4 regions of the Nonomuraea sp. C10 genome follow, and region 1 is predicted to be linked to each of the others. Evidence: riboswitches for the same ligand, from Rfam matches in the RefSeq annotation. Region 1 holds a riboswitch; each other region holds the start of a gene.
The links. Region 1 has a riboswitch for cyclic di-AMP ahead of FR742_RS02640 (CHAP domain-containing protein). Riboswitches for the same ligand answer to the same signal wherever they lie in the genome.

Region 1 (7,586 bases):
GTTCTCGTGCGCCGCGCCGCTGAAGTTGACCACGCACGCCACCGCGGACCCGTCCTTCGCGTACCGCAGGAACGAGAACGTGTTGCCCGGCGCGTCGTCGGCGTCGATCCACCGGAAACCCTCGGGCCTGGTGTCCTGCTCCCACAGCGCCGGGGTGTCCTTGTAGAACCGGTTGAGGTCGCGTACCAGCCTCTGCACGCCCTGGTGGCCGTCGAACTCCAGCACCCACCAGTCGAGCCCGCGCTCCTCCGACCACTCCGAGCCCTGGCCGAACTCACCGCCCATGAACAGCAGCTGCTTGCCCGGATGCGCCCACATGAACGCCAGCAGCGCGCGCAGCTGGGCGAAGCGCTGCCACTCGTCGCCGGGCATCTTGCCCATCAGCGAGCCCTTGCCGTGCACCACCTCGTCATGGGAGAGCGGCAGGACGTAGTTCTCCGAGTAGGCGTAGATGAGGGAGAACGTCATCTGATGGTGGTGGTACTGCCGGAAGATCGGCTCGTGCCGGAGATACTCCAGCGTGTCGTGCATCCAGCCCATGTTCCACTTGAACCCGAAGCCGAGCCCGCCCAGATGCACCGGCCGCGACACCCCCGGCCAGGCGGTCGACTCCTCGGCCACGGTCGCGATGCCGGGCGCCTCCCGGTAGCAGACCGAGTTCATCTCCTTGAGGAACTCGACCGCGTCGAGGTTCTCCCGGCCGCCGTAGACGTTGGGGGTCCACTCGCCCTCCCGGCGGGAGTAGTCGAGGTAGAGCATCGAGGCCACCGCGTCCACCCGCAGGCCGTCGATGTGGAACTCCTTGAGCCAGTAGAGCGCGTTGGCGACCAGGAAGTTGCGCACCTCGCGGCGCCCGAAGTCGAACACGTACGTGCCCCAGTCGGGGTGCTCGCCCCTGGCCGGGTCGGCGTGCTCGTAGAGCGGGGTGCCGTCGAAGCGGGCCAGCGCCCAGTCGTCCATCGGGAAGTGCGCCGGCACCCAGTCGAGCACCACCCCGATGCCCTTGGCGTGCATCCGGTCGACGAACGCGCGGAACTCGTCGGGGGTGCCGAAGCGGGCCGTCGGCGCGTAGTAGGAGGTCACCTGGTAGCCCCACGACCCGCCGAACGGGTGCTCGGCCACCGGCAGCAGCTCCACGTGCGTGAAGCCCAGGTCGGCCACGTACTCCGAGAGCTGGTCGGCCAGCTCCAGATAGGACAGGCCGGGCCGCCACGAGCCCAGGTGGACCTCGTAGATGCTCATCGGCCGGTTGCGCGGCTGCTCGTCGCGCCGCCCCGCCATCCACTCCTCGTCGGCCCAGACGTAGTCGGACTGCTCGACGACCGAGGCGGTCTGCGGGGGCAGCTCGGTCCTGCGCGCCATCGGGTCGGCCTTGTCGCGCCACACGCCGTCGGCGCCCAGCACCTGGTACTTGTAACGTTCGCCCGCGCCGAGACCGGGGACGAACAGCTCCCACACCCCCGAGCGGCCCAGCGAGCGCATCGGGTAGGCGGTGCCGTCCCAGTGGTTGAAGTCGCCGATCACCCGGATGCCGCGGGCGTTGGGCGCCCAGACGGCGAACGCCGTGCCCGGCGTGTCCTGGTGTTCCATCACGCGGGCGCCGAGCACCTCCCACAGCCGCTCGTGCCGCCCCTCGCCGATCAGGTGCAGGTCGACCTCGCCCAGCGTGGGCCAGTGCCGGTACGGGTCGCGCGTCTCGTGCGCCTCACCGCCGGGATAGCGCACGCTCAAGGTGTACGAGGGAACCTTGTCCAGACCGGGGACCGTGGTCTCGAACACGCCGTGGGCCACGTGCTTCATGTCGTGCGCGGTGCCGTCGTCCAGCACCACGCGGACCCGTTCGGCGAGCGGGCGCAGCGCTCGGAAGGTCACCCCACCCGCGCCTGGGTGGGCGCCCAGCACGGAATGCGGATCGTGGTGCGCCCCGCCCGCGAGGCGGTCGAGCTCTGTCCTCATCGGCATGCTCCCAACACTGCCCTATGGCGACCGTCCATCTGTGGCACTGCCCGCATTCACCCCGACAATCACCGAAAGTGCGGAATCTTGGGTTTATCGGGGATTGACCTCAAGCGTGGTTGGGTTTTTAGCGTTCCATGCATGGACATACAACAGCGTGCGGGCAAGCGGGAGTGGATCGGCCTGGCCGTCCTCATCCTGCCGACCCTGCTGCTCTCGATAGACGTGACCGTGCTGCACCTGGCCGTGCCCGCGCTGAGTGAGGACCTCCGGCCCACCGGGGCGCAGCTGCTGTGGATCAACGACATCTACGGGTTCCTGATCGCCGGGTTCCTCATCCCCATGGGCACGCTGGGCGACCGGATCGGGCGCAGGCGGCTGCTGCTGATCGGGGCCGCGGCCTTCGCGCTCGCCTCCGCCGCGGCCGCGTACGCGCCGAGCGCCGAAGTGCTCATCGCCGCCCGCGCCGCGCTGGGCGTGGCGGGCGCGACGCTCATGCCCTCGACACTGTCGCTGATCCGCACCATGTTCCACGACCCCGCCCAGCGGACGACCGCGATCAGCCTGTGGATGGTCGGCTTCACCGGCGGCATGGTGATCGGGCCGCTGCTCGGCGGGTCACTGCTGGAGACCTTCTGGTGGGGGGCGGCGTTCCTGCTCGGGGTGCCGGTGATGGCCGTGCTGCTGGTGGCGGGGCCGCTGCTGCTGCCCGAGTACCGCTCGCCCGCCGTGGGCCGGATCGACGCGCCCAGCGTGGTGCTGTCGGTCGCGGCCGCGCTCGCGGTCACCTACGGGGTGAAGGAGCTGGCCGCCGGCGGGGCGGGCGCCGTAGCGCCGCTCTCCCTGGTAGCCGGGACGGCGCTGGCGGTGGTCTTCGTACGAAGGCAGCGCGGGCTGGCCGAACCCCTGCTCGACCTGCGGCTGTTCGCCGAGCGGCGCTTCTCCGGGGCGCTGGGCACGCTGATGCTGGTCATCCTGGTGGGGCCGGGGATCGGCCTGCTGACGGCGCAGTACCTGCAACTCGTGCTCGGCCTGTCGCCGCTGGAGGCCGGGCTGTGGACGCTGCCCAACGCGGTGGCGATCATCTTCGGGTTCGTGGCGACCCCGGCGCTGGCGCGGCGGGTCCGGCCCGCGGTCCTCGCGGCCGGGGGACTGGTGCTCGGCGCGGCAGGGGTCCTGCTCCTCACGATGGCAGGCACGTCGGGGCTCGCCGCGCTGGTGACCGGGCAGACGCTGTTCTTCCTGGGCGGCTCGCCGCTGCTCGTGCTGGGCATCGACATCGTGGTCGGCGCGGCGCCGCCGGAGCGCTCCGGCTCGGCGGCGGCGCTGTCGGAGACCGCCCAGGAGTTCGGCGGCGCGGCCGGGCTGGCCGTCTTCGGGAGCATCGCCGCCGCCGTCTACCAGGCCCGCCTGCGCGTACCGGAGGAAGTCCCCGCGGAGGCGGCGGCAGCGGCCCGCGACACCCTGGGCGGCGCCATGGCCGTCGCGTCCGGTCAGCCCGCCTCCGTCGCCGCCACGCTCGCGGAGGCGGCCAGGGCCGCCTTCACCACGAGCCTCACGGTCACGGCGGCGGCCGCCTCCGTCGTCCTGCTCGCCGCGGCGATCCTGGCGGCCACCGCCCTGCGCCACGTCCCCCGGCTCGGCTCCTCGCCCGACGGTTCGTAACCGGATCGAAGGTAAAGAATTCGTGCGGGATCCCCCATGTCATGGGGGATCCCGTCGCCGGGGTCCGTCCCGCGCTTGCCCTTTCCCTTGCGCGACGATTACCTTCGAACCCATCGATGGCACGCGCTTGAGCAGCGCTTTTAGGTAAGCCCCCGCGCGTTGCCGATGAATTGCCGAGACCGCGCCCACCCGCGCACATTGCGGGAACACGGCGCGGCCGCCGAATCCGCCCTCTGGCGGAACCGGGGACCCACCTTTCTCTGGGGTGAATCGGTCGCTCTTCACCAAGGGCGCGCCGTAGGGCACTTCCACGCCCGAACCCGACAGCTAACCCGGTAGGCGGCATGGAAGCAAGGAGCAATCCCCGAGCATGGTCAAGCACATCTTCGATCGCATCCCGTCCACCTCCCGCCTGGCCCTGGGCGCCACCCTGGCACTCGGCGCCGCCTTCGCCGGCACCTCCGCCGCCGCCACCGCGGCCGCCGCCTCCCCCTCCCAGCCCCACCCGGTCGCCCACCAGCAGAGCAGCGCGAACCAGTCCACCGCCGTCAGCGCGAGCACCGTCCTGCAGGTCGCCGAGTCGCAGATCGGCGTCACCGAGGACGCCGCCGGCGGCGGCACCAAGTTCCACCAGTGGTACATGTCCTCCCCGCGCGCGGCCGAGACCCTGGCCCGTGACGGCGGCGGCACGCCCGCGCTGTACGCCAACGCCCCCTGGTGCGCGATGTTCGTGTCCTGGGTCGGCGAGCAGGCCGGCGCCCGCTCCACGATCGGCTGGGACGCCTACACCGTCACCCACGCCCAGTGGTTCAAGGACAACAACCGCTGGGGCAGCCAGGCCAAGCCCGGCAGCGTCGTCTTCTTCGACTGGGGCGGCAGCAAGAACATCAGCGCCGTCGACCACGTCGGCCTGGTGAAGAAGGACAACGGCGACGGCACGATCACCACGATCGAGGGCAACACCGGCAACGGCAAGGTCGAGGAGCGCATCCGGCCCGTGTCCCACGTGGCCGGCTACGGCTACCCCGAGTACAAGGCCGCCTGAACGGCCTGACAACCGCGCCAGCCATCGGGACGAGAACGATCCTTGGCCGCGCTCGGGGCTGGTCACGCTCTGGTGGGCGCTCTGGCTGATCGGCAACTGGGTGGCGCTCGTGGCCGGGCGGCTGTTCTTCAACGCCGAAGAGCTGGAGTCCATGGCGTCGGCGGCCAGGTTCGACGTGCTGAGCTGCGCGCTGATGCTGGTGGCGGCGGTGCCGGCGGCCCTGGTGGTCCTGCGGATCAGCAACGCGCAGGAGGCGCGGCGCCCCGCCGCTCCGGTGTCGCCCTTCGAGAGCCCGGCCGTCTAGCGGAAGGCGGCCAAGGGGATCGACACCCAGGTGGGGCGGTTGCGGGCCTCGTACACGACCTCGTAGACCGCCTTCGACAGTTCGAACGCCCGCAGCAGCGCCGTGTCGGCGGGGGTGATGACGCCGCCGCCCTCGGCGTAGCCCTCAAGGAACGCGGCCCTGTTGCGCTTGGCCCACTCCTCGGCCATCGGCTCCAGGCGGGCCGCCTCGGAGTGGTCCGCCAGCAGGTGCCTGGCCGCGTAGTCGAACGAGCGCAGCATGCCGGCCACGTCGCGCAGCGGCGAGGAGAGCGCGCGGCGCTCGGCCAGCGGCTGGCCGGGCTCGCCCTCGAAGTCGAGCACCACCCAGTCGGTGGTGGTGCGCATGACCTGGCCCAGGTGGTAGTCGCCGTGCACCCGCTGGACGCGCACCTCGGTGGTCAGCTCCTCGGCCCGGTGGTAGGCGAGCTCCAGGGCGGGCACGTGCTCGCGCAGTTCGGGGACCTCGCCCACGGCGCGGCCGAGCTGGCGCCTGAAGTCCTCGGCCATCCGCTTGATCTCGTGCGGCTCCATCACCTCCGTGCCGAACGCCTCGCGCAGCTCGTGGTGGACGCGGGCGGTGGCCGCGCCGAGCCGGCCCGCCTCTGCGGCGAAGTCGCCGCCCGCCTCAGCGGCGGGGAGGCCGGGCAGCGAGTTGTAGAGGTCGCGCACGCTGGTGAGCGCCAGGTCCCAGCCGTCGGTGGAGTTCGACAGGAACTCCTGCATGATCGCCAGCGTGGTCGGGGTCTCGTCGAGGTCGGTCTCGATCCACCCGTACGGCTGCGCGATGTGCGGCGCCTGCCTGATCGCGAGCGCGGTGACGACTTCCAGCTCCGGGTTGACGCCGGGGACGAGCCGGCGGAAGAGCTTGCAGATGTACTCCTCGCCGAACACCAGCGAGGTGTTGGACTGCTCGGCCCCGAGCACCAGGCTGCGCTGGTTGGTGTCGATCTCGACGCCGGGCAGGTGGTGGAACCGCACGCCCGCCCGGCCCGAGCCGGCCGCCATCGACTCCAGGATCCAGCGGGTCAGCTCGTGGTCGTGGACGGCGTCGTACACCACGCATTCCCCGTCGTCCGCCGCGTACGGCCCGATGAAGGCGTGGGTGAGGGTGTCGGGGAGCTCCCTGCGCAGGCCGAGCGGGAGCTGGTAGCGCTCGCGGGACCCCTCCTGCCACACCGACACGATCAGGTGGCGCAGGCTCGGGTCGCCCGCCTCGATGACGACGTCGGAGTCGATCGACAGCGAGTCGATCGGGCGCCCCTTGCCGCCGAACCAGCGTTGGCGTGCGATCCATGCGGCAAGGAGCTCCTCCAGCACGTCCTACTCCTCCTGGGTGTGGGCCGGCGGCAAAGTGAACCAGTAGAACCCATGCCCAGGGAGCGTCAAAAGATACGGAAGTTCGCCAATCGGTGGAAATGGCACGCCACCCATGGTCTCCACGGGCGAGACGCCGACGAACCTGCGCAGGTCCAGCTCCACCGGCTGCGGGAAGCGGGACAGGTTGTTCACGCAGAGCATGCGGTCGTCGCCCAGCTCGCGGACGAACGCCAGCACGCTCGGGTTGGAGGAGTTGAGCTCGATGAACTCGCCGAGCCCGAACACCGGGTGGCGCTTGCGGATCTCGATCATCCGGCGGGTCCAGTGGAGCAGCGAGCCGGCGTTCTTCTGCTGGGCCTCGACGTTGAGCCCCTGGTAGCCGTAGATCGGGTCCATGATCACCGGCAGGTAGAGGCGGCCGGGGTCGCAGTCGGAGAAGCCCGCGTTGCGGTCCGGGTCCCACTGCATGGGGGTGCGGACGCCGTCGCGGTCGCCGAGCCAGATGTTGTCGCCCATGCCGATCTCGTCGCCGTAGTAGAGCACCGGCGAGCCGGGCAGCGAGAGCAGCAGGGCGGTGAACAGCTCGATCTGGTTGCGGTCGTTCTCCAGCAGGGGCGCCAGCCGGCGGCGTATGCCGACGTTCGCCCGCATACGGGGGTCTTTGGCATATTCGGTATACATGTAGTCGCGTTCTTCGTCCGTGACCATTTCGAGGGTCAGCTCGTCGTGGTTGCGGAGGAAGATTCCCCACTGGCAGTTTTCCGGAATTTTCGGCGTTTGTGCCAAAATTTCGGAAATGGGGTAACGGGACTCCCGGCGGACCGCCATGAAAATGCGGGGCATCAGCGGGAAATGGAAAGCCATGTGGCATTCGTCCCCGCCGCCCACCGGGTCGCCGAAATACTCCACCACGTCCGAAGGCCACTGGTTGGCCTCGGCCAGCAGCACCCGGTCCGGGTAGAGCCTGTCGACCTCGGCCCGCACGCGCTTGAGGTATTCGTGCGTCTTCGGGAGGTTCTCGCAGTTGGTGCCCTCCTCCTCGAAGAGGTACGGCACCGCGTCCAGCCGGAACCCGTCGATGCCCAGGTCGAGCCAGAAGCGCAGCACCTCCAGCATCGCGTCCTGCACCGCGGGGTTCTCGTAGTTGAGGTCCGGCTGGTGATGGAAGAACCGGTGCCAGTAGTACTGCCCGCGCACCTGGTCATACGTCCAGTTGGACGTCTCGGTGTCGATGAAGATGATGCGGGCGTCGGGGTAGCGCGTGTCGGTGTCGGACCAG
Region 2 (7,586 bases), 410 kb from region 1:
CGCGCGCACCCCCGTCCCGGCACCGCGCCTCGGCGCTCAATCGTGTTCAGGTCAGCCGGCACCGGCTCCACCATCTCTTTCCTTTCGAAGCCGGGGCCTGGACCTGCGACCGGCGAGTAGGCGCGTGCCGGACAAACCGTCCGCACGCGCCGTTTTCGACGCTAGCCGATCGTGCGGCCCCGGCTGCCACCAGGCCACATCTTCCCAGGCAACAAGCAGGAAAGGGACCTATCGGTGGCCCGCGTGCCCCCAGTCCAGCAGAGCCTGCGCGGTCTGGAAGCGGCGGCCGGAGTCGGTCTCGCCGAGGATCACGCCGACCAGGCGGTTGCCGTCGCGCTCGCCGGCGAAGGCGAGCGTGTAGCCCGCGTCCCTGGTGTAGCCGGTCTTCACGCCGAGGGCGCCCGGCGCGGCGAGGAGGCGGTTGGTGTTCTTCCACGCGTACGAGCCGTGCTCGGACGTCGACTCCACGGCGTGGTACCGGGTCGAGGTGATCTTCTTGAGGGTCGGGTCATCCAGCGTCGCCTTGGCGAGCGTCGCTTGGTCGCGGGCGGTGGAGTGGCCGCCGCCCCGGTAGGGCATGCCGTCGGCGTTCACGTACACGGTGTCGGTCATGCCGAGCTTGCGGGCGGTGTCGTTCATCTCGGCGACGAACCCGGGCACGCCGGGGCCGTAGGCACGGGCGAGCGCGTGCGCGGCGTCGGCGCCGGACGGGAGCATCAGCCCGTACAGCAGGTTCTCGACGGTGAGGGTGTCGCCGGCGCGCAGGTGGGCCACCGAAGCGCCGCCCTGGCTGCCGTACTCGACGTCCTCGGCGGTGATCGTGACCTTGTCCGTCGGCTTGGCCTGCTTGAGCACGGTGTAGGCGGTCATCGCCTTGGTGAGGCTGGCGACCGGCCTGCGCAGGTCGGCCTCCTTGCTGAAGTGCACCTCGCCGCTCTTCGCGTCCATCAGGTACGCGGCGCTGCCGGCCACGGAGGGGGCGTTGGCGAGGGGCCGCTCGACGGCCGCGGCCGGAGTGGCGGCCTGGGCGGCGCCGGCGGCGGTGGTCATGGCGCCCGTGGCTACGGCGAGGCCGAGCAGGGCACTGCTGATCCGATGGCTGATCCGATGGCTGATCCGATGGGTGAGACGCATGAAGGGATTGCTCCTAGCTTCCATGCCGCCTACCGGGTTAGCTGACGGGTTCGGGCGTGGAAGTGCCCTACGGCGCGAGATCGGGCGCCGATTCACCCCGGAATGAGAGTGGGTCCCCGGCTCCGCCGGATGGCGGATTAGGCGGCCGCGCGAAGGCGCGGTCCGGGCAGAACACAGCGGTCGCATGGCGGACCCCGCTGCTGCAAGCCTCAAACGTAGCAAAAAGGAATAAAACGGTCAAATGTTCGCCTATGAAGCTCAGTACGTGGCGCGTCCCCCGCTGATGTCGTACACGGCGCCGGTGGAGAAGCTGACCTTGTCGGAGGCCAGCCAGGCGATCAGTTCGGCGACCTCCTCGGGGCGGCCGACGCGGCGCATCGGGATGAGCCCGGTGATGTGCGCCAGCGCCTCCGGGCCGGTGTCGGCGTTCATCGGGGTCTCGATGACGGCCGGGGCGATCACGTTGGCCAGCACGCCGCTGGTGGCGAGTTCCTTGCCGAGCGACTTGGTCAGCGCGATGACGGCGGCCTTCGAGGCGGAGTACGGCGCCATGTTGGGGTTGCCGTCCTTGCCGGCCATGCTGGCGATGTTGACGACGCGGCCCCACCCGCGCTCGCGCATGCCGGGCACGAAGGCGCGGCAGGTGTGGAAGGTGCCGTCGACGTTGACCTCGAAGGTGCGCCGCCAGCCGTCGAGCGGGAGCTGCCAGAGCGGGGCGTTGGGGCCGACGATCCCGGCGGAGTTGACCAGGATGTCGACCGGGCCGATCTCGTCGGCGGCGGCCTGGACGGCGGCGGCGTCGGTGACGTCCACGACCAGGTCCGCGCCGTCGGCGATGTCGAGGGTGACGACCCGGACGCCGTCGGCTTCCAGGCGGACGGCGGCGGCTCTGCCCAGGCCGCTGACCCCGCCGGTGATGAGAGCGGTGCGCATGTCTCTTTCCAATAGTTGGAATCGATAACACATGAGTGGAACTGTCTGTGAGGCTAACCGGCTCCCGCCACCCGGGGAAGCCTTCTCCGCGAGCAACTTCCGTTTCCTGGAACGACGGTCTAACGTACGGAATATGCCCGAATGGACGGAGGAGCAGCGGCTCGTAGGCTCCGATCGCGTGCTGGCGGTGCTCGCGGAGCTGGCCCGTCACCCCGACGGGGTGGGGCTGGAGGAGATGGCGCGGGCGGTGGACAGCTCGAAGCCGACGGTGCATCGGGCGCTGGCCTCGCTGCGCCGGGCCGGGTTCGCCAGCCGGCACGGACACGGCCGCTACGTGCTCGGCGACGAGTTCCTGCGCATGGCCTTCGCCCACCACGAGGCCCGCCCCGACCACGTCCGCGTGACCCCGATCCTTGAGGCGCTGTGCGACCGGTACGGCGAGACGGTGCACTACGCGGTGCTCGACGGCCCCTGGGTCGTCTACCGCTCCAAGCTCGACCCGCCGTCCGGGGCGGTCCGGCTGAGCTCCGTCGTGGGCGGCCGCAATCCGGCCCACTGCACCGGCGTGGGAAAGATGCTGCTGGCCGCCGCCCTGCCCGACGAGGACGCGGTGCGCGCCTGGGTGGGCGACCGGACGCTGGAGCGGCCCACCGGCCGCTCCATCGGCACGGCCGGGGAGCTGCACGCCGAGCTGGTACGGGTCCGCAGACAGGGCTATGCCGTCGACGACCAGGAGAACGAGCCGGGCGTCAACTGTCTCGCGGTCCCGGCCTACCTGACCTCGCCCACCGTGCCCAGCGGCGCGATCAGCATCAGCGGCCTCGCCTACCGCACCCCCGTGCGGGCGCTCGTGGACGACCTGCCCGCCATCCTCGCCATCGTCTCCGGCGATCGGCCCCCTTCCAGCTAACGGAGAAGACACGTGCAGCTCATGCGCATCGGCGCGCCAGGCGCCGAGAAGCCCGTCGTCCGCGTGGACGAGACCCACTACATCGACGTCTCCGACGTCACCCCCGACTTCGACGAGCGGTTCTTCGCCCGGGGCGGCGCCGCCCTGCTCGCCGACCGGGTCGCGACAGGTCAGCCCCGCGCGTTCGCCGGCGAGCGCGTCGGCGCCCCGATCGCCAGGCCGCACCAGATCCTCTGCATCGGCCTCAACTACAGCGACCACGCCGCCGAGACCGGCCAGGCCGTCCCCGACGAGCCGATCCTGTTCACCAAGTCACCCAACACCCTCGTCGGGCCGTACGACGACGTGCGCATCCCGCGCGGCTCCACCAAGACCGACTGGGAGGTCGAGCTCGGCATCGTCATCGGCAGGCGCACCTCCTACCTCGACTCGGTGGAGGAGGCCCGCGACGCCATCGCCGGCTACTGCGTGGTCAACGACGTCAGCGAGCGCGCCTTCCAGATGGAGCGCGGCGGCCAGTGGAGCAAGGGCAAGTCCGCCGAGACCTTCAACCCGGCCGGTCCCTGGCTCGTCACCCCTGACGAGATCGCCGACGTCACGAACCTCGGCATGTGGCTGACGGTCAACGGCGTGCGCCGCCAGACCGGCACCACCAAGACGATGATCTTCGACCCGTACGTCATCGTGCACCACCTGAGCCAGTTCATGGTGCTGGAACCGGGGGACCTGATCAACACCGGCACCCCGCCCGGCGTCGGCATGGGCCAGAACCCGCCCGTCTGGCTCCGGCCCGGCGACGTGATGGAGCTCGGCATCGACGGCCTGGGCAGCCAGCGCCAGAAGGTGATCGGCCCCCGGTGACGCGGGCGCTGGTGCTGACCGGCCCGGGGGAGGCGGAGGTCCAGGAGGTCGAGCCGCCGGTCGCCGCGCCCGGGGAGGTGGTGGTGGACGTCGAAAGGGCCGGCGTGTGCGGCACCGACGTCGAGCTGTTCACCGGCCACATGAGCTACCTGAGCACCGGCCGGTCCCGTTACCCGTTACGGCCGGGCCACGAGTGGTGCGGGCGCGTCACCGCCATCGGCGAGGGCGTGGACCCCGCCTGGCTCGGCCGCCGCGTCACCGGCGACACCATGCTCGGCTGCGGCCACTGCGCCCGCTGCCGCGCCGGCCGCCACCACGTGTGCGCCGAACTGGCCGAGATCGGCATCAGCCGGGGCCGCCCCGGCGCGCTGGCCGAACAAGTCGCCGTGCCCGTCACCGCCCTGCACCGGCTGCCGGACACCGTGGACCCCGCGCTCGGCGCCCTCGTCGAACCCGGCGGCAACGCGCTGCGGGCCGTCCGCGGCGCCGCCCTGGATCCGGGCGAGCGGCTGCTGGTCCTGGGCACGGGCACGATCGGCCTGCTGGCGGCGCTGTTCGCCCGCGCCCGAGGCGTCGAGGTCCACCTGATGGGCCGCGACGACGAGGGCCTGCGCCTGGCCGCGGACCTCGGCTTCACCGGCACCTGGACCAGGGCGTCGCTGCCCGCGCTGCCCTGGCACGCCGTCATCGACGCCTCCAACGCGCCCGGACTGCCCGCACTCGCGCTCGACCTCGTCGAACCCGCCGGCCGCCTCGTCTACATCGGCCTGGCCCGGACCCCGTCCACCCTCGACACCCGCGACCTCGTACTCAAGGACGTCACCGCCGTCGGCATCCTGGGCGGCTCGGCCGGTCTGGCCGGCGCGATCGCCGCCTACGCCGACGGCTCGGTGGACGCCCGCCCGCTGGTCGCGGCCACGGTCGGCCTCGCCGAGACGGCCGGCGTCCTCGCCGGCCGCCGTCCCGGAGGCGCCGGTCCGAAGATCCACATCGACCCCCGGCGCTGACGCCGCCTGGACAACCCTTCGCTCGGCATGATCACATATGGCGCTGTTCGCTTGCGTCTCCAAGTGAAAGGCGTTCACGTGTTAAAACGAAGCGTTACGGGGTTCTTAGCCCTTGTCGTCCTGGTCCTCGGTACCGGCATGCCGGGCGCGGCGGCGGACGGCGGCGCCCCCACAGACCCCGGGCCCGTCTACAAGACGGTCACCGACAAGAGCGCGAAGCTCTCCCTCCAGACGTTCGGACGCCCGGACGGGAAGGACATGGTCTTCCGGATCTCCGGCTCGGTGTACGCGAACATCGAGGGCAACAGCCTGGACCCGGAGCTGCGCCACGGCCAGAAGCTCTTCAACATCGAGGGCTACAACATCCGGCGGCTGTACCGGGTCCCCGGGACGACCCAGCTCTACCAGCTCTCCCGCGAGATCGTCTTCTACACCGACCCGGCCGACCCGAAGCACGTCGTGCGCACGTGGAAGAACCCGGTCGACGGCAAGACGTATCCCGTCGTCCCCATCAACAACGACACGGTCAACTTCGGCCCGTTCCCGATCACTTCCTCCTACGTTGGCCCGCCGCTGCAGCGCCTGCACGACGAGACCGTGTGGACCAGCGACATCCCCGTGCGGACGGACTTCGGCGCCACCCTCGGCGAGCGGTTCGGCCTGGTCGGCGGCGTGTACGCGGCGCAGGAGATGTTCGACTTCTCCGTGGACGACCGCGAGGTGGCGGCCCGCACCAAGCCCGGCGTCCCGTCCGGCGCGATGAAGACGAAGATCAGCTGGTCGCGGACCAGCCCGTGGGCGCCGTTCATGTGCCTGGCGGAGACCGACGTGCGCGGCCAGCTCACCTACCACGCCCGCAGCTGGTCGCTGAGCTCGTACGCCGACATCGAGCCGTGGCTGCGGGCCGAGGTCGAGAAGAGCCATCCGCTGTACAAGGCCGCCCCCGGCGCGCCTGGGCCGAGCGAGAACTCGTGGACGTCCTTCTACAACAAGCAGCTCGGCAAGGGCGCCACCACCTGGGCAGGCTGGTGCGCCGCCAACGGCCGCGCCTGAACCGCCCGCCGAGGCGGAGCCACGACGGCTCCGCCTGGTAGGACGCATCAGGCCACGGGATGCGGCGCGGTGCGGGACCGGGTGGCCATCAGGTGGTCGATGAGCGCCAGCAGCACGTCGCGCCCCGCCGCCCGGTCGCGGGCGTCACCGAGCACCAGCGGCACCTGCGGGTCGAGGTCGAGCGCCTTGCGGATCTCCTCCCGCGTCCGGTCACGGACACCGTGGAAGCAGTTGACGCCGACGACGAAGGGGATGCCGCGGCTCTCGAAGAAGTCGATCGACGCGAAGCTCACCTCCAGCCGGCGGGTGTCCACCAGGACGACCGCGCCCATCGCCCCGTTGACGAGGTCGTTCCACATGAACCAGAAGCGCTCCTGGCCGGGCGTGCCGAACAGGTAGAGCACGAGCTGCCTGTTGATGGTGATGCGGCCGAAGTCCAGCGCGACGGTGGTGGTGGACTTGCCGCCCACGCCCTCCAGGTCGTCGACGCCGACACTGGCGTGGGTCAGGTACTCCTCCGTGCGCAGGGGGGCGACCTCGCTCACCGCGCCGACCAGGGTCGTCTTCCCGACGCCGAAACCGCCGGCGACCAGGATCTTCACTGCCAGGGGAGCGGCGTCCGCATGGTCAGAGTTCGCGTAGCCCATCCCTCACCGCCTCAAGGATTGCCATGTCGGGGAAACCGCCTGCCTGTGCGAAGGAGAGCGGCGGCCGGGCCAGCACCTGACCCGACTCGATCAGGTCGCCGATGAGGATCTTGGTCACCGACACCGGCAGGTTCAGCGCGGCGGCGACCTCGGCCACCGCCAGCGGCCGCTTGCAGAGCGTGAAGATGGTGCGGTGCTCCGGCTGCATCCTTCTCCGGCCGCGCGCGGCTTCCGGAAAGGCCTCGGAGACCGTCGTCACCAGGGTGATCAGCGCCAGGTCGTCCCGCTCGGGTGCGGTCCGTCCGCCGGTGATCGTGTAGGGACGGACGAGGGACTCGTCGGCGTCTTCGTCCTCGAAGCCCTCCGTCCAGTGCCTCATCCGTGTCTCCCCCCGTCATGCGGGGGGCGCGCCTCGGTGCCCAGCGCCTGGCCCACCTGCTGGATCAGGGTGTGCATCGCGACGCTCATCAGCTCGGCGTCGACCTCCTGGGACGCGACCACGGCCAGATGGGTCCCCCGGCCCGCGGCCGTGACGAACAGCCACAGGTCGGCCATCTCGATGATCACTTGGTGGACCGGGCCGCCGCTGAACAGCTGCCCCACGCCGCGGGCCAGGCTCTGCTGGCCGGTGGCGATCGCCGCCAGGCGTTCGGCGTCCGCGCGTTCGATGGTCCTGGACCGGCTGATCACCAGGCCGTCGTCGGACAGCACGATGGCGTGCCGGGTGCCCGCGACCCGGTCGACCAGGCCGTCCAGAAGCCAGTCCACGTCTATGTTCGTGGCGGTGGTGCGCTGCGTCATCATCGATCTTCCGTCGTAGGGGAACTGGGCTCGGCGGATCCGCCCTGCCCGGGCCGGGAGGCGTCGTCACCGGTCCGGCGCTTGCGGGACTGCCTCTGGAAGGCGCCGATCGCGGCGCTGGACCGGCCGGGCTGGTCGCGCACGGCGAACTCCTGGCCGGTCCGTTCGTCTCTGGCCGCCGGGACCTTGAGCTCCGCGGCGAGGCTGGCCTGGCGCACCCGCTGGGGGAGCGGCCGGAGG
Region 3 (7,586 bases), 650 kb from region 1:
CTCGTCACCGTGCAGGCCAGGCAGATCCCGGTCGAGCACGATCACGTCGTAACGGGTCACCGAGGTGCGGTCGAGCGCGCTCCGGCCGTCCAGGACCACGTCGACGGCCATGCCCTCGCGGCGCAGCCCCGCCGCGACCGTCAGGGCCAGCTCCTCATGATCTTCGACCACCAACACCCTCATGATCCCCAGAATGCCCCCATCGCCGGTTACAGCGGGGTAACCGTCACCGTTCCGGCCCTGTAACCGGCCCCCGGCTTTTCTGGAGGCACACACGGCCGACCGAAACGGAGACATCATGTTCGGCTCGAAGATCAGCAGGTTGGTCCTGGCCGCCGTCGTCCTCGCCGCCGGCGTGGGCTGGATGGCCGGCTCGGAAGAGGAGCCCGTCAGGGACGGCGAGCAGTTCACCGCGTGCATGCGCGCTCACGGGCTGCCCGGCTTCCCCGAGGTCGCGCTCTCCTCGGACGGGCTGGTCAACCTCGACATCAAGGGTGAGCGCGTCGACGTCCTGTCGGGGAAGTACGGGGCGGCGGTCGAAGCGTGCGATTCACTGCTGCCCGCGGGTTCCCGGTTGCCGGGCGCGCCGGCAGCGCCGACAGCGCCGCCGTTCCCGTCCTGACCCGCAGGGCACTGGGCTACGTCCGGGCGGCGATCCACCGATCGGTGGATCGCCGCCTCCACCGTCCGGCGGCCAGGTCCCGTCTCCTGGTCGGTGTCGGCGGAAGTGCCGGTCGTAGCAGGCTGAATGCGCCAACCACCGAAGGGACGCGCGCATGCCACCAGTGATCGAGGTACGCGACCTCCACAAACGCTATGACGACAAGATCGCGGTCGACGACGTCTCGCTCACCGTCCAGGAGGGTGAGATCTTCGGGATCCTCGGCCCGAACGGCGCCGGCAAGACGACGACCGTGGAGTGCGTCGAGGGCCTCCGCACCCCGGATCGCGGTGAGATCAAGGTGCTCGGGCTGGACCCTCTCCGTGACCGCACCGAGCTGACCCGGCGGCTCGGCGTCCAGTTGCAGGCCGGCCACCTCCCCGAGCGGCTCCAGGTCGCCGAGGCCCTGGAGCTCTACAGCTCCTTCTATCCCGAGCCCGCCGACTGGCGCGGACTGCTGGACGGCCTCGGCCTGGCGGACAAGGCGAAGACCAAGTACGCCAAGCTGTCCGGCGGCCAGAAACAACGGCTCTCGATCGCGCTGGCGCTCGTCGGCAGCCCCAGGGTGGCGATCCTCGACGAGCTCACCACCGGCCTCGACCCGCAGGCCCGGCGCGACACCTGGGACCTGATCGAGGGCGTGCGCTCTCGCGGGGTGACGATCGTGCTGGTCACCCACTTCATGGAGGAGGCCGAGCGGCTGTGCGACCGGCTCGCGCTGATCGACGCCGGCCGCGTCGTCATGGTGGACACCCCGGCCGGTCTGACCGAGCGGGCGTGCGCCGGGCAGCGGATCCAGTTCCGCCCGTCCAGGCCGATGGACGACCGCCTGCTGACGAGCCTGCCCGACGTCTCCGGCGTCACCCGCCGGGGAGACCTGGTCATCGTCAACGGCAACGACAACGCGCTCAACGCCGTCACCACCGTGCTGGCCCGTAACCGGATCGTGGCCCATCAACTGCGCGTCGAGCAGGCGAGCCTGGAGGACGCGTTCGTCCGGCTGACCGGCAAGCGCCCCGACCCCCGGTGACACATCAGAGAGAGGCCCCCATGCCCATGTCAGCATCGAAGACCGCCGAGCGGGGTTCCGCGACCTGGCGGCTCATCAAGGCCGAGAGCACGCTGTGCGTCCGGGACAAGGTCGGCCCCCTGTGGGGCATCGGCTTCCCGCTGATCCTGCTGGTCATCCTCGGCAGCGTCTCCGATCTGCGGACGCCCGTGGAAGGCGGCGGCGGCCTGACGTACTTCGACCTTTACGTCCCTGTTCTGGTTCTGTTCAACCTGGCCATCCTGGCCACGGCCTCCCTGCCGACCACGCTCGCGGGATACCGGGAGAACGGCGTGCTGCGGCGCATGCGCACCACGCCGGTCGGCCCGGCCCGCGTGCTCGCCGCCCAGCTCGTGGCCAACTTCGCCATCGCGGTCGTCGCGATGGTCCTGTTCCTCGCGGTGGCCGGGTTCGGCTTCGGCGTCGGCCTGCCGGAGCACCTTCCCGGTTTCGCCCTCGCCTGGCTGCTCGCGGCGGCCGCGCTGCTCGCGATCGGCCTGTTGATCACCGCGCTCGCGCCCGGGCGCGGCCCGGCCACGGCGATCGGCACGGTGCTGTTCTTCCCGATGATGTTCTTCGCCGGACTGTGGGTGCCGATCTCGCAGATGCCGCCGCTGCTGCGGGACATCGCCCACTACACCCCGCTCGGCGCGGGCATGGGGGCGTTCCAGGACGCGTACCAGGGTCACTTCCCGTCCGCCGTGCCGCTGCTGACCCTGGCGGCCTACGCGGTGGTGTGCGCGTCCGTCGCGATCCGCTGGTTCCGCTGGGAATAGCCGCCCGGAATAGAATCCCGCAAGGGAGAGGGAGCCTTGAAGACTTCGCCACAGCCGCCGTTCCTTCTGGTCAACGTGGTGCCCTACGCGCTGCTGGCGCTCCTCGTCGCGATCCTGCTGGTCGTGGAGGACTGGACGGGCTCCTTGCTCGTCGACCTCGGCCTGTGCGCCCTGGCCGCCGCGTGGATGCTCGGCATGTTCACCCTGCGTCCCGGCTGGTGGGGCCGGCCACGGACCATGGGGGTGTTCGTCGCGGGGCTGCTCGTGATCACCGCGGTCCTGGTGATCCGTCATCCCCTCTTCGGGCTCTTCACCCCCGCCGCCTACATCTACTCCTTCACGGTCCTGCGCTGGCCGTGGCGACTGCTGGGGGTGGCCGCCACCGCGGTCCTGGCCGGTACGGCGCAGGCGTCCAACATCCCCACGACCGACGTCCTCGGCCTGACGCTGGCCGTGATCGTCATCGCCTTCAACATCGCCATGATGTGCGCCTGCGCCTGGGGCCTGTGGCTCGCCGAGAAGGAGGAGGAGCGGCGCGAGCAGACCCTCGGAGAGCTGAGCCGGACGAACCGGCTGCTGGAGGCGTCGCTCGCCGAGAACGCCGGCCTGCACGCCCAGCTGCTCGCCCAGGCGAGGGAGGCGGGCGTGCTCGACGAGCGCCGGCGGATGGCCCGCGAGATCCATGACACCCTGGCGCAGGGGCTCACCGGCATCATCGCGCAGCTCCAGGCGGCCGAGCAGATGCACGAGGTCCCGGCGCCGTGGCGCCGGCCCTTCGACGCCGTCAAGAACCTGGCGAGGGAGAGCCTGGCCGAGGCGCGGCGCTCGGTCGACGCGCTCCGGCCCGAGCCGCTGCGGACCGCGCGCCTGAGCGACGCCCTCGCCGACGTCGCCGGCCGGTGGTCGAGGCTGCACGGGCTCGCCGTTCAGGTCACGACGACCGGCACGGCGCTGCCGATGACACCGGAGGCCGAGTTCGCGCTGCTGCGCACGGCCCAGGAGGCACTGGCCAACGTGGCCAAGCACGCGCACGCCACCAGGGTCGGCGTGACCCTGTCCTACCTGGACCACGAGGTCGCGCTGGACGTACGTGACGACGGCAGGGGCTTCGACCCCGCGGGTCTCGACACGGACGGCGGGTCACCGCCGCCCCGCGGCGGCGGATTCGGCCTGACCATCATGCGTCAGCGCGTCGAAGGACTGTCCGGCACGCTGCGGATCGAGTCCGAGCCCGGAGCCGGCACCGGGATCTCGGCCTGCGTCCCCACCCTGCCGGCCGGGAGCCACGCATGACCGATCACGCGGCCACGGTCCGGTTGTTGATCGCGGACGACCATCCCGTCGTCAGGGACGGGCTGAGCAGCATGTTCGCCTCCGCGCCGGGATTCGAGGTGCTGGGCGAAGCGGCGGACGGCGCCGCGGCCGTACGGCTCGCCCAGGAGCTCCGGCCCGACGTGATCCTGATGGACCTGCGCATGCCGGGCATGGACGGGTTGACCGCGATCAACGAGCTGACCAGGCTGGGCGTCACCGCGCGCGTGCTGGTCCTGACGACCTACGACACCGACACCCATGTCCTCCCGGCGATCGAGGCGGGGGCGACCGGCTACCTGCTCAAGGACTCTCCCCGGGAGGAGTTGCTGCGAGGCGCGCGGGCCGCCGCCAAGGGCGAGAGCGTGCTGTCCCCCTCGGTGGCGGCACGGCTGATGAACCGGGTCAGGACCCCCGCGCCGCAACTGCTCAGCCGTCGTGAGCTCGAGGTCCTCGAACTCGTGGCGGCCGGGAACACCAACCGTGAGGCGGCCGCCCGGCTGTTCATCACCGAGGCCACGGTCAAGAGTCACCTTCTGAACATCTACGCCAAGCTGGGCGTGGGGGACCGCGCCGCCGCCGTCACCGAGGCGTTCCACCGAGGGCTGCTCGTCCCGCGATGACGCTGGAGATCCCCTTCTCAGTGCATCGAGATGTGCACGTGGTCGAAGTGGTTCTCGGTGATGCTGCCCCGGTCGGACATGCCGCTCCAGCCCGAGCCGTGGTTGATCCGCTGCTTCCAGATCACGTACTTCACGCCCAGCTTGCCGCGGTTCTGCACGGCCCATTCGGCGATGCGGTCGCCGAGGGCCGTGTTGGTCCCTGACGGCATCGAGCCGCCGGTGCTCATCATGAAGTCGCAGGCCCGGCCCAGCGGATGCTCGCCGCTCGACCCGGAGCGGAAGCAGCCCACGCTGAACGGCAGGGCGAAGTTCTTCGCGATCTCGGTCTTCATCAGCCGGGTGCGGGGCGTGATGTTGTCGGCGCCCGACGGGAGCTGCGGCGCCCAGGTGCCGTCGGAACGGCGGCCGGTGGCGATCGGCACCAGATCTTCCAGCTTCTTCTCGATGTCCTTGATGACGCCCTCGGCCTCCTCGCGCTGGCCGGCCACCTCGGCGGCGTCGGACTCGATCTCCTTGGTCAGCGCCGTGGCCTCGTCGGCCGCCTTCTTCGTCTCGTCGCGGGCCTCGGCCACCTTGTCGACCAGCGCCTGCTGCTCGGCCGTGAGCTGCGCCAGCAGGGCGGCGTTGCGGCCGTCGGGCAACTGGATCAGGCTCGGCAGCTGCATGCCACCGCTCTGGTACTGCAGCAGGGCCAGCTCGGCGACCCGGTCCTCGGCGGAGCTCAGGGTCTGCTCGGCGGTGGCCAGCCGTTTGTCGGCCTCCTCCGCCGCCTTGCGGGCCTCGGCCAGCTCGACGCGCTTGAGGTTGTAGCGCTCGATCAGCTTGTCGACCTTGGCGTTGAGCTGCTTCAGCTCCTTGCGGAGCTGCTGCTCGCCGGGCTTGGGGTCCGCCGCCGCGGACGTGGTCAGGGCCGGGGTGAAAAGCACCGCCGCGGCGGTGACGAAACCGATGGCAAGGTGCGCGGGGGACGCTGCCGCCACGTGATGGGTCCTCTCCCTCTGCCGGCCGGGTTAGCTGACGGGTTCGGGTACGGGAGCGCTCCCTACCACCGAAGTGGATTCACCCCAAGTGCAATTGGGTCCCCGGCTCCTGGGCACCTCGCCCAGGATTAGGCATGTTCACACGGCGCTTTACGGTCGTGCTGGAAGGGATAGTAGTGGTAGATCACAAGTAATGCGAGTCAAACGGAAATCTCTTAGTGATCTACCTGTGATCGAAGCATGCGTGCGGCTTCTTCGGGGAGCACGTCGTTGACGAACGCGCCCATGGCCGACTCGGATCCTGCCAGATACTTCAGCTTGCCCGGGGCCCGCCTGATGGAGAACAGCTCCAGGTGCAGGTAGCCCAGCTCGCGGTCCTGCCGGACCGGCGCCTGGTGCCAGGCCGAGATGTACGGCATCGGCACCCCGAACAGCCCGTCCAGGGCGCGCAGCACCGAGGTGTAGAGCGGGGCGAACGCGGACCGCTCGGCCTCCGACAGCGCCGCCAGGTCGGGCACCTGCCGGTGCGGGTAGAGGTGCACCTCGAACGGCCAGCGCGCGGCCGCCGGCACGAACGCCGTCCACAGCTCGTTGGCCGCCACCACCCGGACCCCGGCCTCCCGCTCGGCGGCCAGCACGTCCGCGTACAGGTTGCGGCCCTGTCGCCGCTCCGCGTACCGCCGGGCCGCCCCGAGCTGCAGCTTGGTGCGCGGCGTCACGTACGGGTACGCGTAGATCTGCCCGTGCGGGTGGAAGAGCGTGATGCCGATCTCCTCGCCCCGGTTCTCGAAGCAGAAGACCTGCTCGACGCCCTCCAGCGCGGACAGCTCGGCCGTACGGTCGGCCCAGGCCTCCATGACCAGCTCCACCCGGTCGTCGGAGAGCCGGGAGAAGGACGAGTCGTGCGTCGAGGTGAAGCACACCACCTCGCACCGCCCCATGCCCGGCCGGACCTCGCTCAGCCCTCCGACATCCTGATATGTCCCGAGATTGCCGGAGAAGGAGGGGAAGCGGTTCTCGAACACGACCACGTCGTAGTCGTACGCCGGGATCTCCGACGCCCGCGTGTCGGACGACGGGCACAGCGGGCACTCGTCGGGCGGCGGCAGGAACGTCCGGGTCTGCCGGTGGCCCGCCATCGCGATCCACTCCTCGGTCAGCGGGTCGTAGCGCAGCTCCGACGCCACCGGCCGCGGGTCCAGCGGCCGCCGGTCGATCGCGCTGCGGTCGGCGCCGTCGCTCCGGTCGAAGTAGATGAGCTCCCGGCCGTCGGCCAGCTCGGTGATGGTGCGCTTCACGCCGCCCCCTCTGCGATGATCAACTCTCCGGCCCTGTCGGCCAGCTCCCTGCGTGCCTCCTCGGGCAGCCCCGCGTCGCTGATGACCACGTCGGCCTCCGTCAGCTCGGCGATGGTGCTGATGCCGACCGTGTTCCACTTGGTGTGGTCGGCCGGCACCACGAGCCGGTGCGCGGCGCTGACCAGCTCACGGTCGGTCTCGGACTCCAGCAGGTTGGGAGTGGTGAACCCGGCGCGCAGGCTCATCCCGTGCACCCCGAGGAAGAGCGTGTCGACGTGCAGGCGGCGGATCGCGGCCACCGCGACCGGGCCGACGAGCGCGTCGGAGGGGGTGCGCACGCCGCCGGTGAGCACGACCGTGCGGTCGGCGCGGGCGTTGCGGTGGAAGACGTCGGCCACCGGGATCGAGTTGGTGATCACGGTGAGCTCGGGCACGCCGATCAGATGGTGGGCCAGCGCCCAGGTGGTGGTGCCGGCGGACAGGGCGACCGCGGTGCCGGGGCGCACGAGCTGGGCCGCGCGGCGCGCGATGGCCTCCTTCTCCTGCTGCTGCCTGGCCGACTTGGCGGTGAAGCCGGGCTCCTCGGTGGAGCCGGGACCGACCGCGGTGGCGCCGCCGTGGACCTTCTCCAGCAGCCCCCGGTCGGCGAGCACCTCCAGGTCCCGGCGGATGGTCATGTCGGAGACGCCGAGCTCGCGCACGAGGTCGGCCACCCGGACACCGCCCTTGCTGCGCACGCGTTCGAGGATCGCCTGCTGGCGCTGCTGTGCGAGCACGCCCCCGCTCCTTCCAACAGATTCCACCAAATTATGACACGAATATGTTGGGGAATGTTAGGTAACCCCAGGCCTTGCCGGGAAGCCGGTGAAGAGGGACGTTGGGTCGGATC
Region 4 (7,586 bases), 250 kb from region 1:
GGACGCTGCGCCCCGACACGCTCACCCGGCTGATGGACGCGCTGGTCGTGCTGCTGGTGCGGCTGCATCTCACCGGGTTCTACTGGGGCGACTGCTCGCTGTCGAACACGCTGTTCAGGCGCGACGCGGGGGCGTTCGCCGCCTACCTGGTCGACGCCGAGACCGGCGAGATGCACCCGATGCTCAGCGACGGGCAGCGGCTCGGCGACATCGACGCGGCGCACCTGAACATCTTCGGGGAGATGCTCGACCTGGAGGCCGGCGGCCTGCTCCATCCGTCGATCGACCCGATGGACACCGCCGAGGACATCGTCAGCCGCTACCACCGGCTGTGGGCCGAGCTGACCCAGGACGAGATCATCGAGGAGGTCGACTGGCACCGGGTGGAGCAGCGGATCCGGCGGCTGAACCTGCTCGGGTTCGACGTGGCCGAGATGATGGTGCGGCGCAAGGTCGGCACCGGCCGGCTGATCGTCCGCCCCAAGGTGGTCGACTCCGGGCACCACCAGCGCCGCCTGCTGCGGCTGACCGGCCTGGACGCGGAGGAGAACCAGGCCAGGCGGCTGCTCAACGACCTCGACGGGTTCCGGGTCGCCGTGGGGCTGCGGCACGAGGACGAGGCGATCGTGGCGCACCGCTGGCTGGCCGAGGTGTTCCAGCCGACGATCGCGGCCATCCCGGCCGGGCTGCGCGGCAAGCTGGAGGCGCCGCAGCTGTTCCACGAGATCCTCGACCACCGGTGGTACCTGTCGGAGGCGGCCGGGAGCGATGTGGGGCTGGCCGCGGCGGTCAAGTCGTACGTGGACAAGGTGCTGGTCTTCAAGCCCGACGAGAAGGCGCTCCTTCCGGATGAGGCGACGGAACCGAATGCGAATAACCTTCCCTGAGGCCTTTGTCATTTCCTCATAAATCGCGGGATTATCCCTCTCAGTAGGGTTTTTCTTCGCCTCAGCCGTAGACAACTTCATCTCGGTGCGGCTCACGTTATCGCCGTTCATTTCCGTCTCTTCTGGCATCCCTAAGCTGTCCGCGTCCGCATGACGGCGAGGGAGGCCACCGTGCTCGCACTCGACAGCTGCCTGACCGAAGTCATGGCCATACCGGGAGCGCTCGACGCGATGCTCGTGGATCACACGAGCGGCATGGCCGTGTCCTTCAGCGGGCAACCCCGCGGCGTGGACGCCGACAAGGCGGCCGCGGCGCTGACCGAGATGCTGCGGGCCAGCATGGACGGGCTCTCGCGGGCCTGTCCCGGCGACACCGTGCGCATCGGCGACCTGCTGATCAGCACCGACCAGGGACACCACCTGATCAGGCTGATGGACACCCTGTTCGAGGGGCCGCTGGTGATCTACGTGCGCCTCGACATGGAGCGGTCGAACATCGCGCTGGCCCGCCACCGGCTGCGCACCATCTCCGAGCAGCTGCTGGCGTGACCGATGCCGTCGCTGGACACGCTCCTGGCCGGCCTCGCCAAGGAACGGGCCACCGGTGCGCTGCGGGTGGGCCGCGCCGGCACCGTCTACCTCGACGACGGGCGCATCACGTACATGACCTGCGCGCAGGTGCCCGGCGCCGAGCGGCTGCTCGCGGCCGGTGGCCGGGTGCCGGAGTCGGCGCTGCGCAGGCTGCAGGCCGACGGCGGCACCGAGCGCCTGCTGGAGGAAGGCCGGGTCACGCTCGGCGAGCTGCAGTACTGCGTGCTCGGCGCGGTGCTGGACGCGGCGTTCTTCCTGCTGCCGGTGACCGGCGCCCGGCCGAGGTTCCGGCCCGGCGAGGGGCACTGGCTCGGCGGGCGCTGGTACTTCGACGTGCCCGGCCTGGTGCGCGAGTGCGCGCGCCGCCGGGCACGGCTCGCCGAGACGTGGCCGCGGGCCGACCTGGACACCTCCCCCGTACGCGCCGCGCGGCGGATGCCCGGGCAGAGCGTGACGCTCAGCGACGTGCAGTGGGAGGTGGCGATCGGGGCCGACGGCGAGGCCACTCCCCTGGAGCTGGCCAAGCGGCTGGGCCGGTCCGGTTACGCGGTCCTGCTGGCGGTGCGCAGGCTGGCGGCGGCGGGCCTGATCGTCGCGGCCGAGGGGACGGAGCCGCTGCCCAGGCGGGTCAAGCGGCTCGACGTCGCCCGGCACGGGGCGGACGCCACCGCCGGCGGCCCGCTCGGCCCGGTCGTCACCGGGGACCCCACGGACATCGAGCTGCTGCTGCGGCTCAGGAAGGCGTTGGAGGAGCTGACGTGAGGTTCCCCTCACGCAGGAGGAGGCCATCTGTGGAACTGCGTCAAGAGGTGCTCAAGGAGATGGTTCTCCTGCGCGAACGGACGGCCGACGTCAAAGGGAGCGTGGCCTCCACCATCGACGGGCTGACGATCGCCTGCGACCTGGCGGAGGACAGCAGCGAGCACGTGTCCGCGCTGGCCGCGGCGCTGCTCGCGATGAGCCGGCGCATGATGATCCTGGCCGGGCGGGGCGACCTGGAGGAGACGCTCGTCTCCGGCAGCGCGGGCCACGCCGCGTTCTACGCCGCCGGCCCCACTGTCGTCCTCACAGTCCTGGCTGAGCCCGGCGCCAACCTCGGGCTGCTCCGGCTGGAGGGGCGCAAGACCGCCGCCGCGGTGGCGGCGGTGGCAGCAGGCAAGAAGTGACCATTCCTGATCGGAGGAAAGCATGGCCAGCATGGACATCTCTCTCAAGGAGATGATGGCGATCGACGGCTCCATCGGCGCCGCCATCGTGGACCATGGCAGCGGCATGGCGCTCGGCGCCCTGGGCGGGTCCAAGGACCTGGACCTCCAGGTCGCCGCGGCCGGCAACACCGAGGTCGTCAAGGCGAAGCTCCGCACGATGGACTCGCTCGGGCTCAACGACGCCATCGAGGACATCCTCATCACGCTCGGCGGCCAGTACCACATCATCCGGCCGATCTCCGGGCGCGGCGGCAAGGGCCTGTTCCTCTATCTGGCCCTGGACCGCGGCCGGGCCAACCTGGCCCTGGCCAGGCACCATCTCAAGAGCATCGAGGAGAAGCTGGAGGTCTGACCCTCCCCCGAGAACCCGGCGGCACGCGTCCGGGCGCGGCGAGCGCGTGCCGCCGCCGGGGCGCATCTCGCGAGCGGCAGCCTCCCGGCGCTTCGCGAGGTGCGCCCCTTCCAACGGTCCCGGGATCAGCGGGCCGGGCCCGCGTGACCGGCGGTGAGCTTGGTGACGGCCTCGACGAGTTCCGGCCAGAGCGCCCGCGGGAGGTCGTGCCCCATGCCGGGGAAGACCTTGAGCTCGGCGCCCGGGATGGCCGCTGCCGTGGCCTGCCCCCCGGAGAGCGGGACGAGCTGGTCGTCGGCCCCGTGGATGACCAGCGCCGGGACGTTGAGCCGGGTGAGGGCCTCGGTCCTGTCGGGCGACGCCATGATGGCGGCGAGCTGCCGGGCGAACCCCGCCGGGTCGTGGCCGCGGTCGAACGCCTCCCCGGCCAGCCGCTGGACACGCTCGCGGTCGAGCTCGTACCCCGGGGAGCCGATGACCGACCAGGTCGCCAGCGCCTGGGTCATGGCCTCCTCCCGGGTGGTCACCGGCTTGGTGAACAGGACCGACCGGGCGCTCTCGCTCGGCGGGGCGACCGCGCCACCGGGGGTCGACATGATCGAGATGAGGGTGAGCACCCGCTCGGGATGCCGGATGGCGAGCGACTGGGCGATCATGCCGCCCATCGAGGCGCCCATCACGTGCGCGGCCGGCCAGCCGAGGGCGTCCATCAGCCCGGCGGTGTCCGCGGCCATGTCGTCCAGCAGGTAGGGCGCCGGCTTGCCCGGTGCGGGCGCGCCCGCCTCGTGGAGGTGGGTGGACATCCCGGCGTCGCGGTTGTCGAACCTGACGACATGGTGCCCCTGCTCGGCGAGCTGCTCGCACAGCTCGTCGTCCCAGTGAATGAGCTGGGCGCCCAGCCCCATGATCAGGAGGAGCGGGCGCCCGTCGGGAGAGCCGAAGCTCTCGTACGCGATGTCGATTCCATGAGCCGATGCGGTCGAGGTCACGGCTCTAGAATGACATTCTAATCGTGGTGACGCAAAGGTCAGCGGCGCACGAGCTTGCGGATGCGCTCGCGGCCCAGCACCAGGCCGCCGCCGACGAGGATCACGCCGCCGGCCACGGCGGCTCCCGCCACGTTGCTCCGCTCGGTGGCCGCGGCCGCCTCGGCGCCGCCGGCGGCGGGCTGCGGCTCGGCCGGGGCCTTGACGAGGTTCACCGGGTCGGCCTTCACGGGGCTGGTCTTCACGGGCTCGGCCTTGTCGCTGCCGGACTGGCCCGCGACGGCCTTCTCCTCGTCCTTCTTGTCCGCCTTGTCGTCCGCCTTGTCCCCGGCCAGGACCGGCGGGGCGGCCGGGTTGCGGTCCATGCGCTTGTAGGCGCCCTCGGAGAAGGCGACCGGGTGGTTCTTCAGGCCCAGGCCGTCACCCCACTTGGTGATGACGTACTCGACCTCGATGTGGCCCTTGCCGCCGTTGCCGTCCACCATGAGCGTGCGCGGGTTGAACTTCCCGCCGGTCAGGTCGGCGAAGGTCTTGCCGTCCAGGTCGAGCATGATGCCCTTGCTGGACGGGACGCCCGGGCCGCGGTCGCCGACGAAGAACGGCGCCTTCTTGCCCTTGTAGACGACGTAGCCCTCGGTCAGCAGCGGCCAGCTGGGGCTGGCGGCCATGCCTTTCTGCATGGGCTTGCCGCTGGCCGGCAGGCCGGTGTCACCCGCGCGGCCGGAGCCGTCGTCCCAGAAGTAGGAGGCCGTGGTCTCGCCCTGGAGCAGGACCTTCTCCGTGCCCTTGTCGGTGTCGGCGTGAGCGGCGGCGCCGGAGCCGAGCGCCAGCGTGCCGGCGGCGGCGACGATCGCGGCGATGGAACGCATGCTGAAACGAGCAGACATGAAAAACAGAAGTCCTTTGTGAGGCAACAGCAAAGATGCGCTCGCGGAACGACGTAGCCGGGCATCAAGCCGTACGGACGCTACGGTGGGAGCGCGAAAGGAAGATCAGGAAATGGTGCCGCTCAATCGGCGGCCGATGACATCCCGCGGTAGGGGGGACGGGCGCGGTGATTCATCACAGGAAAACGTCCTCTCCATCTCGCCTACCGGGTTAGCTGACGGGTTCGGACGTGGAGATGCCCTACCGGCCGCATGGGCCGGATTCACCCCAGAAGGTGGGTCCCCGGTTCCCGCGGGGGAGCGGGATTCGGCGCCAGGCAGCCGCCTCTTCCTGGTGAAGAGCCAAGGTCACTGCCTGGTAACGCCGACCAATCTAGCGAGCAAATCGGACAAACGCAAAGGTAAGCCCATGATTCGGGCGAAGATCTACCTAGAAAAAGGGGGTACGGCATGCCGTACCCCCTTGAACACCCAGATTCAGCCGCCGCTCTTGCGCCTGAAGGACCGCTTGCCGGCAGCCGGGCCGTGGGCTCCGTGGATCTTGGAATGGTCGGCGCCCCTACCACTGCCGCCAGATCCCGCCTGCTGGCCGCGCTTGCGCTCCAGTGCCTCACGGAACTTGCGCTTCATCTCGTCCTCGGGAGTCTCGTCGACTTCCGGCTCCGGGGTTTCCGCCATGAGGGCCTCCTGATGTGCGTACAGCCTCCAGCTTCGCACGCAGGCCTTGACAGCGCATAACCGGGATCATCGGCGGGACGCGCGCCGGCGACTTGGTGTTGCCTTGACCCGATCGAGGAAACACCACGGACATGCAGCTCTACCCCCCGGAGCCGCGGCGGTGAGCCCGCTCGCGTTCCTCGGCCGGGATCTCGCGATCGATCTCGGCACGGCCACCACCCAGATCTACGCCCCCGGCCTGGGCGTCGTGCTCAACGAGCCGTCGATGGCGGCGGCCTGCGCGGCCACGGGCCGCACGCTCTTCGGCGCGGACGCGTACGCGGCGTGCTCGCCCTCCAGCGGGGCGGGCACGCGGGCGGTACGGGACGACGACGGGATCGCCCGCTGGCCGGTGCGCGAGGGCGGCGAGCTCGCCGGGCGGCTGGTCAAGCACTTCCTGAGCAAGGTGCACGGGCACCCGTACGCCCGGCCGCGGCTGGTGATGGCGCTGCCCGACGGCGCCCCGCCCATCCTGAGCTCGGCCGTGCGCGACCTGGCCTACGAGGCGGACGCCAGGCGGGTGTACCTCGTGGAGCACGCCGTCGCGGTGGCGCTCGGCGCGGGGCTCCCGGTGACGGAGCCGGCCGGGCGCATGATCGTCGACATCGGCCCTCACCTGACCAGGATCGCGATCCTCGCCTGCGGCGCCGTCGTCGCCGCCGGGACCGTCCACGCCGGCGGCGACGCCGTGAACGCGGCGATCGCCACCCTGGTCGCCCGTGAGCACGGGCTGCTGGTCGGCGAGGCGGAGGCGGAGGCGGCCAAGCTCCGCGCGGGCCCGTCCTGGAAACCGCTGGACCGGCACGTGATCGTCCGCGGCCTCGACCCGGAGTCGCGGCGCGAGCGGGTCGCGTGGCTGCCCGTCCAGCAGTTGTACGAGGTCACCCGGGCGCCGGCCGACGCCATCGCCCGCGCGGCGGCGACGGCCCTGGAGCGCTGCCCCGCCGAGCTCGCCGCCGACGTCGCCGCGCACGGGGCGGTGCTGACCGGCGGCGGCGCGCTGCTGCGCGGCCTGGCCAGACGCCTGCGCGCCGCCATGGGCGTGCCGGTGCGGCGCGCGGACCGGCCCGTCGAGTCGATGGCACTCGGCCTCGGCAGATACGCCGACCGCCTGGGCGCCATCGGCCCCCGGCCCCCGCTGTGACAACCCTTACAGCGGGGTCGAACAGGTGCCGTGCGCGATGTAGGCGAGCCCGTCGAAGGCGGCGCCGAGCACGGCCGGGGTGAAGGTCAGCTTGTACGAGAAGCGCCCGGCCGTGGCGCCGTAACCGCGCACGTACTGCTGCTCGCCCAGCCACCGGGTCACCGCCTCGGGCCTGGGCCCGAGGCGCAGGTCGACGACGTGATCGCGGGGGCAGGCGGCGGCCAGCAGGGATTCGGCCACGTCGGGCCTGCCGGCGGCGGGCACCCGGTGGCGCACCGGCGGCCGCCGCACGTCGGGCCTGCCGAACCGGAGCCGCCTGGCCCGGAACTCACCCTGTCCGAACAGCAGGCCGAGCGCGTAGTAACCGGCGCCGTGACGCTGACGCAGATGATCTCCCATGACCGGAGCACCGAGGCGCGCGTAGTGGCCGGCGGCCACGTGACCGTTGTGGGCCCAGACGGCGACCTTCGCGGCCGGGTCCTCCAGCAGCCGGTCGACGTTGTCGGCCATGAACTGGTCGCGGGCCGCCCCGGCGGTGCGCGCCCCGTCGGCGTCGCGCATCGGCCGCGTGACCAGTGTCGCGAACTGGCTCACGGTCCTGGCGTGCGCCTCCTCCGGGCCGCCGGCGCCCACCTCGTCGGCCAGCCCGCGGGCGGCCGCCTCGATCGCCGGGTCGAGCGGCTCCCCCACTCCCAGGCGCGTCTCCCCCAGCACCGCCAGCGGCCCGAGCAGCTCGCCGGCCCGCTCACCCAGGTGATCGCGGAGCCACCGCAGCGACGCTGCGGGGAACTGCGGGTCGATCCCGGCGAAGCGC

Region 2: it holds a riboswitch for cyclic di-AMP, as region 1 does, so the genes downstream of both, FR742_RS04490 (D-alanyl-D-alanine carboxypeptidase family protein) here and FR742_RS02640 (CHAP domain-containing protein) in region 1, are expected to answer to the same signal.
Region 3: it holds a riboswitch for cyclic di-AMP, as region 1 does, so the genes downstream of both, FR742_RS05670 (hypothetical protein) here and FR742_RS02640 (CHAP domain-containing protein) in region 1, are expected to answer to the same signal.
Region 4: it holds a riboswitch for cyclic di-AMP, as region 1 does, so the genes downstream of both, FR742_RS45565 (hypothetical protein) here and FR742_RS02640 (CHAP domain-containing protein) in region 1, are expected to answer to the same signal.

The regions. Positions count from the first base shown of each region.
Region 1 covers NZ_VPFF01000001.1:553,485-561,070, forward strand. Annotated here, with positions in the region: gene glgB (1,4-alpha-glucan branching protein GlgB) at 1-1,956, opposite strand, end outside; gene FR742_RS02635 (MFS transporter) at 2,098-3,621, shown strand; cyclic di-AMP (ydaO/yuaA leader) riboswitch at 3,830-3,978, shown strand; gene FR742_RS02640 (CHAP domain-containing protein) at 3,992-4,666, shown strand; partial or broken gene FR742_RS02645 (DUF4328 domain-containing protein) at 4,701-4,970, shown strand; gene FR742_RS02650 (maltokinase N-terminal cap-like domain-containing protein) at 4,967-6,307, opposite strand; gene treS (maltose alpha-D-glucosyltransferase) at 6,311-7,586, opposite strand, start outside.
Region 2 covers NZ_VPFF01000001.1:958,499-966,084, forward strand. Annotated here, with positions in the region: gene FR742_RS04490 (D-alanyl-D-alanine carboxypeptidase family protein) at 229-1,134, opposite strand; cyclic di-AMP (ydaO/yuaA leader) riboswitch at 1,146-1,288, opposite strand; gene FR742_RS04495 (SDR family NAD(P)-dependent oxidoreductase) at 1,393-2,067, opposite strand; gene FR742_RS04500 (IclR family transcriptional regulator) at 2,201-2,977, shown strand; gene FR742_RS04505 (fumarylacetoacetate hydrolase family protein) at 2,990-3,838, shown strand; gene FR742_RS04510 (zinc-binding dehydrogenase) at 3,835-4,845, shown strand; gene FR742_RS04515 (DUF1838 family protein) at 4,984-5,898, shown strand; gene FR742_RS04520 (ATP/GTP-binding protein) at 5,946-6,545, opposite strand; gene FR742_RS04525 (DUF742 domain-containing protein) at 6,526-6,924, opposite strand; gene FR742_RS04530 (roadblock/LC7 domain-containing protein) at 6,921-7,346, opposite strand; gene FR742_RS04535 (nitrate- and nitrite sensing domain-containing protein) at 7,346-7,586, opposite strand, start outside.
Region 3 covers NZ_VPFF01000001.1:1,198,523-1,206,108, forward strand. Annotated here, with positions in the region: gene FR742_RS05640 (response regulator transcription factor) at 1-183, opposite strand, end outside; gene FR742_RS05645 (hypothetical protein) at 299-622, shown strand; gene FR742_RS05650 (ABC transporter ATP-binding protein) at 777-1,691, shown strand; gene FR742_RS05655 (ABC transporter permease) at 1,712-2,485, shown strand; gene FR742_RS05660 (sensor histidine kinase) at 2,522-3,778, shown strand; gene FR742_RS05665 (response regulator transcription factor) at 3,775-4,419, shown strand; gene FR742_RS05670 (hypothetical protein) at 4,437-5,399, opposite strand; cyclic di-AMP (ydaO/yuaA leader) riboswitch at 5,405-5,544, opposite strand; gene galT (galactose-1-phosphate uridylyltransferase) at 5,615-6,697, opposite strand; gene FR742_RS05680 (DeoR/GlpR family DNA-binding transcription regulator) at 6,694-7,473, opposite strand.
Region 4 covers NZ_VPFF01000001.1:803,332-810,917, reverse strand. Annotated here, with positions in the region: gene FR742_RS03785 (DUF4032 domain-containing protein) at 1-887, shown strand, start outside; gene FR742_RS03780 (roadblock/LC7 domain-containing protein) at 1,059-1,436, shown strand; gene FR742_RS03775 (MarR family transcriptional regulator) at 1,440-2,240, shown strand; gene FR742_RS03770 (roadblock/LC7 domain-containing protein) at 2,270-2,644, shown strand; gene FR742_RS03765 (hypothetical protein) at 2,667-3,038, shown strand; gene FR742_RS03760 (alpha/beta fold hydrolase) at 3,164-4,027, opposite strand; gene FR742_RS45565 (hypothetical protein) at 4,066-4,911, opposite strand; cyclic di-AMP (ydaO/yuaA leader) riboswitch at 5,097-5,234, opposite strand; gene FR742_RS03750 (DUF5302 domain-containing protein) at 5,389-5,589, opposite strand; gene FR742_RS03745 (rod shape-determining protein) at 5,750-6,772, shown strand; gene FR742_RS03740 (erythromycin esterase family protein) at 6,779-7,586, opposite strand, start outside.